Regions from separate parts of the Bradyrhizobium sp. 147 genome, predicted to be linked through region 2. Evidence: riboswitches for the same ligand, from Rfam matches in the RefSeq annotation. Region 2 holds a riboswitch; the other holds the start of a gene.
What was found. A riboswitch is a leader RNA that binds a small molecule or an ion and turns the genes downstream of it on or off. The one in region 2 is predicted to bind cobalamin.
Positions count from the first base shown of each region.

Region 1 (7,517 bases), on a different contig from region 2:
CAAAAATGAAGCCTCTTCGGAATCCTGAATCAGGCGCAAAGCAGCCTGCTTCGCGCCTTCAAGGCTGAACTCTGGTCCGGGGCCACCTAATTCAGAAAGTAGCTTTCCGACGGCTTCTGCGATCGCGTTCTCATCTCCTGGCACGCCTTTGCGCAAAGCCGTGCCCCGTGGGGCAGGCCTTGCGCTTCAGCGCCAACACGAACACCCGTTAGTTAGATGAGGATATCCATGCTTCAGAAGGATACAGAAAACGCAACTGAGAGCAACTATCAAGCTCGATAGGGAATAGGACGTCCGCACTCGCTACAGCAACAGAGGTGAGGTAAGTGCAAGCTGTTGCCGTTCTCAGAATCGACTGCGGCTTGACCTGCTGCGAACTCATGATGGACTTCCTTCGATTGGAAAGGAAATCCACGAGACGGCACATTCGCGCGTGGGCAGGCCGGCCATGAAGATCAAACATTTCTTAAGAGTGATTTCCGATCATCACCCACGAGCGACTCGATTCAGTAGATCTTGCGGCATGGTAATTGCCGTGCCATAGGGCGCATCAGCTCCGCGCGTCCGAAGGTGAGATTCCCCACACTCGTGTGCGTCACTCGTACAAGGTTGCGCGAGGCGGGAGAGGTATCATACGCGTGCGCCCGACAAAATCGTCTGAACAACATCGCGAAAGATTTTGCACGCTAATGCACTATCTTAAGCTTACCTCGAAGAATCGAAAGATAATGGCAAGCACAGCTTGTTTACCTTCCCTCCTCGTTTAAGGGACCGTCACGGAACGGGAGTGGTTGCAATGGAGCATGGGCAGGCCGAACTAGTCGGAGGAAAACCTGTAATCTTCGGACAGCGTAAGGTGCGGCCGCGAGCGTGCGTGGCCGTCGGCAAGCGGCATCTGCGCGCCTTTCTTCGGGATGTGCTGGAGGATATGGGGTTTGTTATCAGCGAATGCGGGACTGCTGACGAGCTGTCGCACGTACTCGGCACGGACTTCCCTGATCTGATCCTGCTCGGCATTGGCTCGGATCGCATCGAGCCTGGACGATTGCTCGAGATACTCGTACGCGAAGGATTTGCAGGCGGAGTGCTGGCGTTCGGCGCCCGCGAGTCGATCATCATGACGGCAGTGCAGCAGGTCGGGGGCGAATATGGACTTGATATGCTGCCGCCGCTGAGGACGCCGTTTGCAGCCGAGACGCTGCGCGATCGGGTCGCCATGCTCTTGCCCAGAGAGCCGGCGCCCCGTCCCGCGGTCCATGTCGGGGAAGCCTTACACGCTGGCTGGCTTGAGCTCTGGTATGAGCCGAAGTTTGACGCGTGTACCCTCAGCCGCCGCGGCGCCGAGGCGCTTGTGCGAATGCGGCACCCGACCTGGGGCGTTGTTCCACCGGCCTATTTCATCGCGGAGGCTCACGATCCGCATTTCAGGGAGTTGTCGCAGTTCGTGATCGACCGCGCGATCAAAGATTGGCAGTATCTTCTGGAGCAGCAAACTTCGATCGATCTCTCCATCAATCTCCCGGCAGCATTCCTGATTGACCCGCAAGCGGTACGCGATCTCTGTCAGCGCATGCCCTCGCACCCCGCTTTCGGCGGCTTGACGATTGAAATCGATAGCGAGGAAGCGATCCAGAACCTAGATCTCCTGATCGAGGTCGCACGTGAGGTTCGCTTTCACAACATTGGCCTTGCAATCGACAATGTCGGCGCCAATTGGCCGCAGCTGATGGGGATGGAAAAATTCCCGTTCATGAAATTAAAAGTGGACCGGCAGTACGTCGCCGGTTGCGGAAATGGACCCCTGAAGCGAACGGTGTGCCGCCATATCGTCGATCTAGCCAAAGAGTACAGCGTGCGCACCGTCGCCGCAGGTGTGGAGAGCCACGCCGACCTGATCGCTGTGACCGAACTCGGATTCGACCTTGCGCAGGGCCATCTGTTCGGAAAGGCCATGCGGCTGAAGCAATTTGCACAGTCATCTTTCAGCCCTGTTCCACTTCGTCCAAAATAGTTGCATGAGGAGTGGCTGAGCAGAGCCAGGCAAAACGTACCAGCGCTCGCCCGCGCCGCCATGCCTACTCGGCACCAGGCATGCGGCTGACTGCAATTAAATCGGTCACTTTGCAAAGCCAGTAACGCTTCTCCCGGCGGAACTTCATTTCCCTCCGAAGCGATGCCGAAAGTTATTGTAGCACAAACCCTTTTTATCAGGCCTCCAGCGAGTCAATCCGCGGAGTTAACGTTGCAGCCGTGAGCGAGGCTTGCACAAAACCTCCAGTCAGGGCGTGTGACCGGAGGTTTGCCGAGATCCGGTGTAGACGTGCGTCGGCTCGCGGCTTTTAGTCGCGCCGCCGGTTTCGGAATCGTCGAGCGTCGCTTGGCCCCGCGCTGCCATGCAAGACAAACGACGGAAGCGCCCAGCGGTCGAGTCGCGAGTGACTCTCGGAGTAGGGCCTGAGGGCTCGCATAGCTTGAAATTGAAGTGGCCCGTTGCTGTCGCAGATGCAACATGGTCTCAGACCCGGGACAGCACCCCTGGGCAAATTGACCATCATTGAGCGCGTCTGTCCTTGGCACGGCATTTGAAAGGGATCGCCAATGGCATCGCTCGCCTAAGGAGTCGGAAGGCATGGCTTACAAGATCGTCGCTTCGCAATGCACCGTTTGTGGGGCATGTGAGTTCGAGTGTCCCAACGCGGCGATCAGCCTCAAGCGCGACATTTACGTTATCGATGCCAAAAAGTGTACGGAGTGCGAGGGCCATTCCGACACGCCGCAATGCGCGGTGGTCTGTCCGGTGCCTGACACCTGTGTCCAGTCTAAGACAGCATAAGCAGCCCGCGTCCAGAAGGCTTCACCGCTCGATTTTGCGAACGAAGTAATAGATGTCGCGCTTGAGAAGGCCGCCGACCGCGTGCGGCGCATCGAGTTCGATCAACATCGTTATGAGTTTAAGGCGCTGATCGACTCCGAGAAACCATCGAAGGGCTCTGTCAGAGAACACCGTCAAATTTGTCTCGAATAAGGACAAAGCCGCCTCGATGCTCCAGTCGCCGCGTTGGGGCTTATCGTCGCTGGCTGAGGAGACGAGGCGAGGTGGACGGGCGTCGACATCCCAAGATCGACTTGCAGGATATCTAAAGCTACGTCACGGCCGAAGCCGAAGAGACGGTCTCCACGCGCGACGAGATCGGTCCGGAGATCTTGAAGACATACGAGAAGCTCGGCATCCGCGCACCATGCACGAGTGCATGGAGCCTAGGGTCATAGCAGATCCCCGCCGCCCGCGCTCTCGCCGCTTACTCCAGTTTCGCAAGTCAGCGTGCATCCTGAGGTCCGGAACTGTTCCCGCGATGTCGCGCATGCCAACGTCCAGGCTGCACTACTCGCCAGCGGCGACGGAAACAACGAAGGCGCGCCAAAGTCGCTCAGCACGTAAGTGCTTGGCGCACCGAGGAGATCATCTTGACCAACGCCATGGAGGCGATCGAGCTCGCGGCTCGGCGCGGGGTCCGCCGTACACAGGCAGTCCGACCTGATCATCCGTGCGATCCTGGAGCAATCCCGGCCTTGGCAATTCCTAAGGAGCCTCATGGCGCTGTGTTCAAGCGGATGTCGGCCGAGCATGATCGCAACTTCCTCACGGGCGAGTTCGAGAAGCTGCTGACGGAAAAGAGCAGGCTTGTCGCGATCACGCAGATGTCGAAGCGCCCAGCGCATTCGTTCTGCTCGCGTTAGCTCACGACTACGCCAAGAGGGCGTTGAGCGGACGCATTCATAAGCGGAGGCTTCACAGATCCACGCGTTTTTACCAGGCCGGGAGTAAGACCGTTGTGCCCTACCTGGTACAGCTGGCAATCGCTTGGGCAATATCGCGGCAACACTTAGTAGGTTGACGGATCGATCCTCGTGCGTCTAATGCCAGCCGTCGTGGTCTTCGGATTTCGTTTGATCCGGAGCTAAGAGGGAAGCCGGTGCAATGCCGGCGCTGCCCCCGCAACTGTAAGCGGCGAGCCGATGTCCAACGAAGTCACTGAAGCCATGCGGCTTTGGGAAGGCCGGACAGCAGCGACGACCCGCGAGCCAGGAGACCTGCCTCGACAATATATCGTCCACGGGCGGGGTGTCCCGGTGTGCGCCAAGCAGCTGTCGCTCACGCGATATTCGCTGCACGCGTCCGCCATGGCCTTTGCCCCAATTATGGGGTCTGATCTATGTCTATTCTTTCGCTTCCCGTTGCCACATTGGGGACGTCACGCATCGGCCCACGACGCGAACTCAAGTTCGCGCTCGAGAGCTACTGGGCGGGAAACTCCAGCGAAGCCGAGCTCCTCGAGGCGGGGAGTGGACTTCGTGCCGCTAATTGGGCACGGCAGAAATCCTGCGGTGTGACGGTCATTCCTTCCAATGACTTCTCGCTCTACGACCAGGTGCTCGATACCAGCGTAATGGTCGGAGCCATTCCCGACGTCTACGGCTGGACCGAAGGTCCTGTGTCGCTCAAGACCTACTTCGCCATGGCACGTGGCGCTCAGGACGGTGATCACACTCAGCATGGGCCTGGCGTAGCAGCACAGGAAATGACGAAGTGGTTCGATACCAACTACCACTACATGGTGCCGGAATTTCACCAGGATCAGATCTTTAAGTATTCCTCTCGAAAGCCGATCGAGGAATATGAGGAGGCAAAAAGCCTCGGCTACCAAACGCGCCCCGTCTTAGTTGGCCCAGTCACTTTCCTGAAGCTCGGCAAAAGCGCAAATCCCGCATTCAATCCGCTGTCGCTGCTTGATAGGCTCCTCCCAGTCTATGTCGATGTTCTCCGCGAACTAGCCTCGCGCGGTGCGGAATGGGTTCAGCTCGACGAGCCATGCCTGGTGATGGACGTCGACGAAGCGTCGCGGGCGGCCGTCCGCCGGGCCTATGCTCATTTCGCAAAGCTTGTGCCGGCCCTTAAAATCATGTTGGCCACTTATTTCGGGGCTATCGGCGACAATCTTGAAACAGCCCTTGCCTTGCCCGTTGCCGGGCTTCATGTCGATCTGGTTCGGGCACCCGACCAATTGGACGCAATTGTCGCCACAGCCCGCAGAGATCTCGTGGTCTCGCTAGGCGTCGTTGATGGTCGCAACGTCTGGCGCTCCAATCTTGCGGCGCTGCTCGACCAACTTGCCCCTTTGGTCAAAAAGCTGGGTAGGGACCGTGTTCAGATTGCTCCTTCCTGCTCGCTGCTTCATGTTCCGATCGACATTGAGCTAGAGACCGATCTCGATCCCAATCTGAAGACGTGGCTGGCGTTCTCAGTTCAGAAGATCAAGGAACTTTCGATATTGGGCAAAGCGCTGGCCGGCCATGCTGCCGAGGTGGCCGATGAACTTGCGCTTTCCGAGGACGCCGCCGTGACCCGCGAAACATCGCCCGAGATCCACAATGCGAATGTCGCCGGACGAATGGCCGCGATCGACGATAGCATGCGTCGCCGTCGCAGTGCGTTCACCGAGCGTGCCGACGTCCAGCGGGCCGCGTTCGCATTGCCGATGTTTCCAACGACAACCATCGGATCCTTCCCGCAAACGGTCGACGTCCGGAATGCGCGTGCGGCTCATGCGCGGGGAGCGCTGAATGACGCGCAGTACGAGCAGCTTCTGAAAGCGGAGACAGCCCGTACCGTGCAGTGGCAGGAAGATATCGGCCTGGACGTGCTCGTACACGGTGAGTTCGAGCGCAATGACATGGTTCAATACTTTGCCGAGCAGCTGTTGGGATTCGCTTTCACCAAGCACGGCTGGGTTCAGTCTTATGGGTCGCGGTACGTTCGTCCGCCTATCCTGTTCGGAGATGTCTCCCGGCCGAAGCCGATGACCGTTGAATGGTGGCGCTACGCGCAGTCTCTGACCAAGAAACCCGTCAAGGCTATGCTGACCGGACCGGTGACGATCCTGAACTGGTCGTTTGTCCGCGACGACATCTCGCGGAGCGAGACATGCCGTCAGATCGCTCTTGCGATCCGAGATGAGGTGATCGATCTTGAGGCGGTTGGAGCGACTATGATCCAGATCGACGAGGCTGCGTTGCGGGAGGGATTGCCGCTACGCAAATCGCAGTGGAGGAACTATCTCGATTGGGCAGTGGACAGCTTCCGCGTTTGCTCGTCCGCTGTCGCCGACGGAACTCAGATCCATACCCACATGTGCTATTCCGAGTTCAACGAAATCATCGATGCGATCGCAGCAATGGATGCTGACGTCATTTCAATCGAGACGTCGCGTTCTAAGATGGAATTGCTCGAGGCCTTCAAGAGCTACAAATATCCCAACGAGATCGGGCCCGGCGTCTATGACATTCATTCACCGCGCATTCCCGCAGCGGCGGAAATCAAACAGCTGATTGTGTTGGCGCGGCAGCGAGTTTCCGATCGGCAGCTCTGGATCAATCCCGACTGCGGACTGAAAACTCGAAGCTGGGAGGAGGTGCGTCCCGCGCTCGTCAATATGGTGGCCGCCGCACGCGAGTTGCGGGCTGAGCCATGATGGTGCGGAGCGTTTCGCAAACGCGTTTGTGAACAAGATGCACGCGCTTTGGGGGCTTACGATGTCCTTGCGAGCTCCCAAAGTTCCCAGCGCCTCGGAATGCCGCCGGGCGTCGGCGGAGGCGGTCGCATACAGCCGGCGACAAGCTCGATTCTCGACCCGGCGGCCGACAGCATGCCGGCGACGTCCGATCAGGTCACATATTGCGACGTCATTAACGCTCCACGCGAAGCACAGCCCTACTTTTTCATTTATCCATCGCGTGGATGCGTCCCATCACAACAATCTATTTTACCGTCCTTACGGAACGTCATACGAAATTCGCGTCCTGGCACGCGCTCCGGGAAAGGTAATCGAGCGTTGTTGGTTTTTGGGGGGCGTGCCAAATGCTGCTGCGCGACGGCAAACTGCCGCTTGTGTTTCAGGGCACGGCAGCCAAACCGCTTGCGCGAAGGATCCCAGCTCGATCAAGGCACTGACGTCCCAACCGGACAGCGGGCGAGTGGTGGACAAGTCGTGAAGTTTCCGACAGGAGCGGAAGGCAAGCGGCTCCAGATTTCGCGCGGAGTGATATCCGTTTCTCCTTTTTTGACGGCGAATGCCCTCGCCGAAATCGATCGCCGGTAAGTCCTCCCTACCGACGAAAGCTGGTGCGATGCATAAAGCAGCGTCGTTCCTGCGTGACTTTCGCCCGGCCTCCGGAGGAGGCCGGGCTTTTTTTGGTGCGCCAGGCATGGCGCGGACCGCGTGACTGGCGCGATTCGACCGGAGTAGTTTCCGGTCCTGACTTGGAGGTCAGAGTCCTTTCCTGGGCACCACCGCTCTTTTAAGAGCCTGATATCCAAAGCAATTCAGCAAATTCAACGGCTTACCCGCTCCTCAGTGGTACAGAAGAGTGGTACAATGCCGTTAGCCATGTCGCGTCCGTGGAAGCACCCCAAAACTGGAATCTATCAGCTCCGGAAAGCCGTTCCGGAGGATCTGCGT
Region 1 covers NZ_JADPKL010000137.1:26,373-33,889, reverse strand. The annotation lists gene IVA87_RS31975 (EAL domain-containing response regulator) at 797-2,011, shown strand; gene IVA87_RS31970 (4Fe-4S binding protein) at 2,630-2,833, shown strand; gene IVA87_RS31965 (hypothetical protein) at 2,855-3,010, opposite strand; gene IVA87_RS31960 (hypothetical protein) at 3,466-3,738, shown strand; cobalamin riboswitch at 3,915-4,115, shown strand; gene metE (5-methyltetrahydropteroyltriglutamate--homocysteine S-methyltransferase) at 4,215-6,530, shown strand; gene IVA87_RS31950 (DUF6538 domain-containing protein) at 7,434-7,517, shown strand, end outside.
Region 1: linked by a shared signal. The riboswitch ahead of metE (5-methyltetrahydropteroyltriglutamate--homocysteine S-methyltransferase) and the one ahead of IVA87_RS10575 (energy-coupling factor ABC transporter permease) in region 2 are both predicted to bind cobalamin.

Region 2 (7,517 bases):
CCATCTCGCCGAAGATCACCAGATCAGGCCGGCCGACTTCCGCGCGTGCAACCGCGCGCTGCCCGGCTGCGAAGGCGAATGCCAGTTCCGCAGGCTCGAGTGCAGCTTCCACGCTGAAATCGCGCGTGCCGCTCCGCGGCTTGTCGGTGACGACGCCCGCCATCTGTTCCTGCGCCAGCGTTCCGGCGTCGACCACCTCCAGGCTGGAACCAAGCTCACGCGCCAGCACCGAGATCGCGGCGCCACCGGAGGCAAAATTCGCCATCATCGCGATCGTCACTCCTTGCGGATAGGCAGACACGCCCTGCGCGACGATGCCGTGATCGCCGGCGAAGACGATGATCGGCACGCGCGCGGCGCGAGGAGATTCCGTCGCTTGCAGGCCCGCAAGCTCGATCGCCAGTTGCTCAAGCCGGCCGAGCGCGCCGGTCGGCTTTGTCAATTGCGTCTGCCGCGCGATCGCTGCCTCGCGGTGCATCGCGGAGATGTCGGGACACTCTTGGTAGACCCATTCGGGGAGCATGCTGCCTCGCTTAACGCGTGCGCTTGAGAATGTAGCTGTCCATGATCCAGCCATGCCGCTGGCGCGCCTGCTGCCGCGCAGCGACAATACGCGGGCCGATTTCGGCCAGCGCACCGGACATGACGATCTGATCGGGCATGCCAAGATAGGCGCCCCACCAGATGTGGAGACCAGCCGGATCGAGCGACTGGAACGCCGTGCCGCCGTCGAGCATCACAGCGACGGTATCGACCCCTTGTGGCCAGCCGCCTTCGCGCAAGCGCCGCCCCGTCGTGACCAGGAATGGCTCGCCGATATCGTTGAGCGGCAGCGCATGCGCGGCGCACAGCGCCTGGATCGAGGTGATGCCGGGCACGACCTCGATCGTCGGCAACGGATGGAGCCGCCGCGCAATGCGCAGCGAGGAATCGTACAGCGAAGGATCGCCCCAGATCAGCAGCGCGACCTTGCCCTCGCCGCCGAGATGATTTGCGATGGTTTGCGACCAGGTTGCCGCCACGGCATCGTGCCAATCGTCCACGCCCTTGTGGTAGTCCGCCTCAGTCGTGTCCCGCACTGGCAAGTCGAACTCGGCGATGCGCGTGCTCGCGCTGGTGAGCACATCCGCGCAGATCGTCCGCCTGAGATCTGCGAGATCAGATTTCGCCGTCCCCTTGCGCGGGATCAGGACGAGATCGGCGGCGTTGATGGCACGGGCCGCGGCGCGCGTGAGCTGCCCGGGATCGCCGCAACCGATGCCTATTAAGGAAAGCGTGAGCATCGCGAGCGCGAAGGGCGGCCGCACCGGCCGCCCTTCGCTTGTCTCTCAAGCGCCGTTATGAAGGCGCGGCGTGACGAGGCCGGGCGCGGTGACACCGCGCAGCGACTTCGCCAGCGCCAGCACCGCGAGATCGGCGAGCGGCTCGATCACGATGACCAGCGCATAGGATGCCGCAAACGCCGCGATGTTGGCGAGGTTGGTCGCGCCGAAGCCGGAGCCATAGAGGGCCCAGAACGCCACCCAGGCGACGATGCCGGACTGATAGGCGGTCGAGAGCGCCAGCGCCTGGCGGTATTGCAGATCGACGTAAGCGGTGTTGCGCGGAATGATCCGCGTGGCCAGCGCCTGAATCGCGAACAGCGGCACCAGGAGTGTCGTGATGTTCATGCCGTATTGCGGCAGGTCGGTCGGCACGAAGAAGACGCCCTGGAGCAGCAGCCCGAACGCAAGGCCGAAGGCGGCGGGCGCAGCACCGAACAGCAGGAACAGCGTCGAGCCGAGGATGAAGTGCACCTCGGAGACGCCAACCGGGAAGTGCGGCAGCACCTGGAAGAAGCTGAAGACGAGGCCGGTGGTGGCGAGCGTGCGCGTCGCGAACGAGCCGATGCCCTGCTCGCGCACGGTCCCCACGGCGAGCTTCAAGGCAACGCCGCCTGCGGCGATGCCGGTTGCGTAACTCAACACGAGCTTGGCGCCCGTCACGATTCCGGGTTCGATATGCATGGCTCAGATCCTTCCTGCCGTCACACCCGACGGCCTTGGCCTCAAAACGTGCAGGGCCGGTCTCCTGGCTCGCGGTTCACTTGCGGTTCTCCGGCCTTCCCGAGCCTTGCGGCCCAGTGGCTGATCGGAGCCCCTCACCGCTTACAGTCGCGGGGGCGGCTGGGGATTTGGGCGCCGCAACTGGGTCCGCCCGCCCCCATTCCCGATTATGCTCCGGCGCTTTGCGCCGCGTCGAGCACCATGCCTCTCCTGTGTGCCCCTTTCGCGAGCCGGGCGTCAAGGGGCCAAGGGCGGCCGCGGCCATCATGACAGATCGTCTCCTGCCAGCGCCCCGAACAGGATGACGGCGGCGGTGGAAGCGGCGCCGCCGCGGGCAAGCTGCTCGGCAAGCTCGACAATGGTGGTGCGCACCAGCCGCTCGTCGGAACGGCCAAGAGATTCCGCAAACAGCGCCGGCGTATCTGCGGCGAGGCCATGCTCGATCAATTTTGCGGCAAGGGCCGGAAAGGTGCGCCGACCCATATAAACCACGGTGGTTGCCTCCGGATCTGCCAGCGCCACCCAATTCAGGTTTTGCGGCAGCTCGCCGGTGACGTCGGCCCCGGTCACGAACTGCACCCGCCGCGAGGTGTGGCGCCGGGTCAGGGGGATGCCGGCTTGCGCGGCGGCGACGCAGGCGGATGTGACGCCGGGAATGATCTCGTAGCCGATGCCGGCCTCGCGCAGCGTCTCGAGCTCCTCCTCGAGCCGGCCAAAAATGCCGGCGTCCCCAGACTTCAGCCGCACCACGCGCGCGCCAGTTGCGGCATAGTCAACCAAGAGGCGGTTGACGTGGTGCTGCTTGGTCGAGGGCCGCCCTGCCCGTTTGCCGACCGCGACGAGATTGGCGCCGGGACGGGCGAGATCGAGGATCGCGCCGGAGGCAAGATCATCATAGAGCACGACGTCGGCCTCGCGCAGCCGTGCAGTCCCCTTCACCGTGAGGAGTTCGGGGTCGCCGGGGCCGGCGGAGACGAAACTGACAAAACCGCTCACCGGTCCTCCGCAATCAGATGGAAGAACGTGCCGGTGGCTTGGCCCCGCCGCGAGCCGGTCTCGGCAATGACCGCGCCGGTTGCGTCGTGGACCACGGCCAGCGGCGTGTCGGGCTGGGCGATGATCGTCGAATAATGGAACTCGTGGCCGCGCAGGCGTGCGCCGGCCCGGTGCCCCGGCATCGGCGTGGCCAGTTCGGCGAGACGATAGCCCAGATGCATGCGGCGCTTGGCAAAGCTGGTCTCCAGGCCGAGCAGCCCCGCCATCTCATGGCGCACGCCATCGGCATCGGTCAAAGCGGTCCCCAGCACCATATAGCCTCCGCATTCGCCGTGGACCGGCCGTGTCTCGGCGAAGGACCGCACGCCGCTGCGAAAGCGTGCGTTGGCCGCGATCTTGCCGGCATGAAGCTCGGGATAGCCGCCGGGCAGCCAGCAGACATCGGCGCTCGCGTCAGGCGGTTCGTCGGCCAGCGGCGAGAACGGCACGATCTCGGCGCCGGCCGCGCGCCAGGCCTCCAGCATGTGCGGATAGACGAAGGAGAACGCCGCATCGCGGGCGAGCGCAATGCGCTGCCCGGGCGGCGTCACGTTCAAACCATTGCTCGCTGCCGGCGACCAGTTGGCGGCCGCCCGCAGCACCGCATCGAGATCGACATGCTCGGCAACGAAGCGCGCGGCCTCGTCGATCAGCTTGCCGATCCCGGCCTGCTCCTCGGCCTGCACCAGGCCGAGATGGCGCTTCGGCAGACCAATCTCGGCATGGCGCGGCAATGCGCCGAACACGGCGATGCCGGCGTCTCTCAGCGCGCGACGCACGAGATCTTCGTGGCGCGGGCTGGCGACACGATTGAGCACCACGCCGGCAAGGCGCACGCCAGGGCGGTAGTCGCGAAGGCCCGCGGCAATTGCTGCCGCGGTCTGCGCTTGGCCGGAGGGATCGATCACCAGCAGCACGGGCCAGCCCAGCATCTCGGTGATGTCTGCGGTGGCGCCGGTGCCGGAGACGCCGCGCGCGGCGACGCCGTCGAACAGGCCCATCGAGCCCTCCGCGAGCACGACGTCGGCATCCGCGCCGCGGCTGACGAGATGCGCGATCGCCCCGCGATCCATCGCCCAGCTATCGATATTGACGGAGGCCCGTCCCGTCGCCGCAGCGTGAAAGGCGGGATCGATATAGTCGGGCCCGCTCTTGAAGCACTGCACGTTCAAGCCGCGATTGCGCCAAGCGCGGGCGAGCGCCAGCGTCAGCGTGGTTTTGCCGACCCCCGAGGCCGGTGCGGAGATGACGAGACCTGCCGCCATCAGGACGCCTCCGGGAAGCGCGGCTCGGCGCCAACCGGCCGATAGCGGCGATCATAGTCGGCGGCATAGAGGCGGCTCTCGTCAAAATCCGTGGCGTTCAGCGTCCTGCCGACCAGGACCAGCGCGGTGCGCTCCATCTCGCTGCCTACAGCCGCATCGAGCGTTGCCAGTGTGGCACGGACGATGCGCTGGTCCGGCCAGCTCGCGCGCCAGACGATCGCGACCGGGCAGTCTGCGCCGTAATGCGGCGTCAGCTCGGCGATGAGCTTGTCGAGCAGATGGATCGACAGATGGATCGCGAGCACCGCGCCCGTCGCGGCGAACGCAGCAAGCTTCTCGCCCTCGAGCATGGCGCTGGCCCGGCCCGGCGTGCGCGTCAGCACGACCGTCTGGGCGAGACCAGGCAGCGTCAGTTCGGTCTCCAGCGCAGCGGCAGCAGCCGAGAAGGACGGCACGCCCGGCGTGACCGAATAGGGAATGCCGAGCGCGCGCAGGCGGCGGAGCTGCTCGCCCATCGCCGACCAGATCGAGAGATCGCCGGAATGCAGACGGGCGACGTCTTTGCCGTCCGCGTGCGCGGCGACGATCTCGGCGATGATCTCGTCGAGCGACAGCGGCGCGGTGTTGACGATCCGCGCGCCCGGCGGGCAATGCGCCAGCACACCCGCCGGCACAAGCGAGCCGGCATAGAGACACAGTGGAGAGGCGGCGATCAGGTCGCGGCCGCGCAAGGTCAGCAAATCGGGCGCGCCCGGGCCGGCCCCGATGAAATGCACGGTCATAAGCCGTCTCCTTCCGCAATCGCGGCGGTCGCGGTGCGATCCTGCGAGACAACCCGCCTCGCAATCAGCCGCGCGCGAGGGCCAGCCGCGGCAAGCGCCGCGGCTTCGGCGACTGATCCCGTGCCGAACTTTTCCGCAATAAGCTTCGACTGCGTCGGCGTGTCGACGCTCGCAAGCACATCGGCAGGAACAGCCTTGATCGGCACACCGCATTCGCGCGCGAGCTGCTTCAGCGCTTCGGCATCGGCCTTGTCGCTGACGGTTGCCACCGCAGCAAGGCCTTCGAAACCGCCGGTGGCCAGCAGCGCCTCGCGCAGTGAAGCCAGCGTCACATCCTTCTTGAATCCGAGCCCGGCAACTTTCATCGGACCACACTCCATTGCACCACCGGCCGCGCCGCCTCCCATGACCGGTAGCGGCCGAGTGGGGCTGCATGCGCGATCTCCACCCGCATCAGCTCGCCGCCGTGGCGCTGGTGCAGTTCGCCGAGCAGCGCCTCTGTCTCCAGCGTCACCGCATGCGCGACGAGCCGCGCCCCAGGCGCCAACCGCGACCAGATGGCGTCAAACATCGCGCCATCGAGGCCGCCGCCGACGAAGACAGCGTCCGGCGCGTCCAGCGCTGTCAGAGCATCGGGTGCTTCGCCCGCGATGACCGTGATCCGATGCTCCAGTCCAAACGCGGCCGCGTTGCTGCGGATGTTTGCAGTTCGATCATCACGCGCCTCAATGGCCACCGCCGTTCCGCCGCACAGCGCCCACTCGATCGAGATCGAGCCCGAACCGGCGCCGATGTCCCACAGCGTCCTGCCGGGACACGGCGCCAGCGCCGAGAGCGCCAAGGCGCGCATCGGCCGCTTGGTGATCTGGCCGTCGTGAGCGAAGAGATCGTCCGGCAGGCCCGAACCGCGAGACAGCCCCTGCCCGCCCTTCGCCTCCAGCGCAACCGCAACGAGGTTTCCGGACGAAGCGCGCGTAAAGCTGTCAGCGCGATACTCTCTGACGCTTTCATTCGGCCCGCCAAGCGCGGCGAGAGTCCAGAATGCGGAAGGGCCCCAGCCGCGCTCGGTTAGCCAGTTCGCGAGATCGCCGGCCGCTTTGCCATTACGGACGAGACAGATGATCCGCGCCCCGTGCGCCAGATGCTGCACGAGACGTTCGAATGGCGCAGCGTGAAGTCCAAGACAGATCACCGATTCCAGACGCCAGCCAAGCCGCGCGGCGACGAGCGAGAACGTCGACGGCGCGGAGTGCGCAATCCACTCGCCAGCCTGCAGCTTGTCGGCAAGACTTGCACCGGCGCCATGCCAGAACGGATCGCCTGAGGCGAGCACGACCGTCGGCCGGCCGCGACAGCTCAGCACCATATCTGCATCGAACGGCACCGGCCACGGACGGCCGCGGCTGCCAACTTGCGCAAGCGCAAGATGACGCTCGCCGCCGAAGACGGTTTCTGCCTTGGCAAGCGCCTTTCGGCTTGCTTCGGACAGCCCGGCAAGGCCATCTTCGCCGATACCGATGATGGTCAGCCAGGGATCAGCCATGATGCGCGCCCTCGTTCTGGGCGGAACAGCCGATGCGAGCCTGCTCGCCGCGGCGATCGCGCGCGCGGGCATCAAGGCCGTCTATTCCTATGGCGGTCGCACCCGCACGCCCGCCGATCAGCCGCTGCCGACCCGCATCGGCGGCTTCGGCGGCGTGGGCAGGCTTGCCGAATACCTTCGTCGTGAAGGCATCACGCATGTGGTCGACGCGACCCACCCCTTCGCGGCGGAGATGAGCCGCAATGCGGTCGAAGCCTGCGCGGAGACGGGCACGCCATTGATTGCGCTGGAGCGCGCGCCCTGGACCAAAGCGCCTGGCGACAACTGGATCGAGGTCGTCGACGTCAACGCCGCCGTCGCGACGCTGCCCGAAAGGCCGGCCAAAGTGTTCCTCGCGATCGGCCGCCAACACATCGCGCCATTTGCGATGACGCCGCAGCATCGCTACACGCTGCGTTTCGTGGATCCGCCCGAAACAACCCTGCCCTTTCCGGCCGACGTGATCGTGTCGCGCGGGCCGTTCACGCTTCATAGCGAGCTGGAGCTGCTGCGGGGGCGCGGGATCACTTGGATCGTTGCCCGTAATTCCGGCGGAGACGGTGCGCGCGCCAAGATCGATGCGGCCCGCATGCTCGGCCTGCCCGTGATCCTGATCTCGCGACCAAACCTGCCCGAGCGGTTGCGGGTGGAGAGCGTTTCCGAGGTTATGCAGTGGCTCGGTCATCGGACCTGCCTCGGCGCATAGACCCAGCGGCCGACGCGGCGCGTCTGCGAATTGCCGACGATCACCAGCGTGCGCATGTCGGCCATCTCGGGTGTCGCTTCGTTCAGAGCGACGGTCTCGATC
Region 2 covers NZ_JADPKL010000042.1:260,062-267,578, reverse strand. The annotation lists gene cobT (nicotinate-nucleotide--dimethylbenzimidazole phosphoribosyltransferase) at 1-523, opposite strand, end outside; gene cobF (precorrin-6A synthase (deacetylating)) at 534-1,283, opposite strand; gene IVA87_RS10575 (energy-coupling factor ABC transporter permease) at 1,329-2,006, opposite strand; cobalamin riboswitch at 2,043-2,264, opposite strand; gene cobA (uroporphyrinogen-III C-methyltransferase) at 2,310-3,041, opposite strand; gene IVA87_RS10565 (cobyrinate a,c-diamide synthase) at 3,038-4,345, opposite strand; gene cobM (precorrin-4 C(11)-methyltransferase) at 4,345-5,127, opposite strand; gene IVA87_RS10555 (cobalamin biosynthesis protein) at 5,124-5,492, opposite strand; gene cbiT (precorrin-6Y C5,15-methyltransferase (decarboxylating) subunit CbiT) at 5,489-6,670, opposite strand; gene IVA87_RS10545 (cobalt-precorrin-6A reductase) at 6,669-7,415, shown strand; gene cobJ (precorrin-3B C(17)-methyltransferase) at 7,391-7,517, opposite strand, start outside.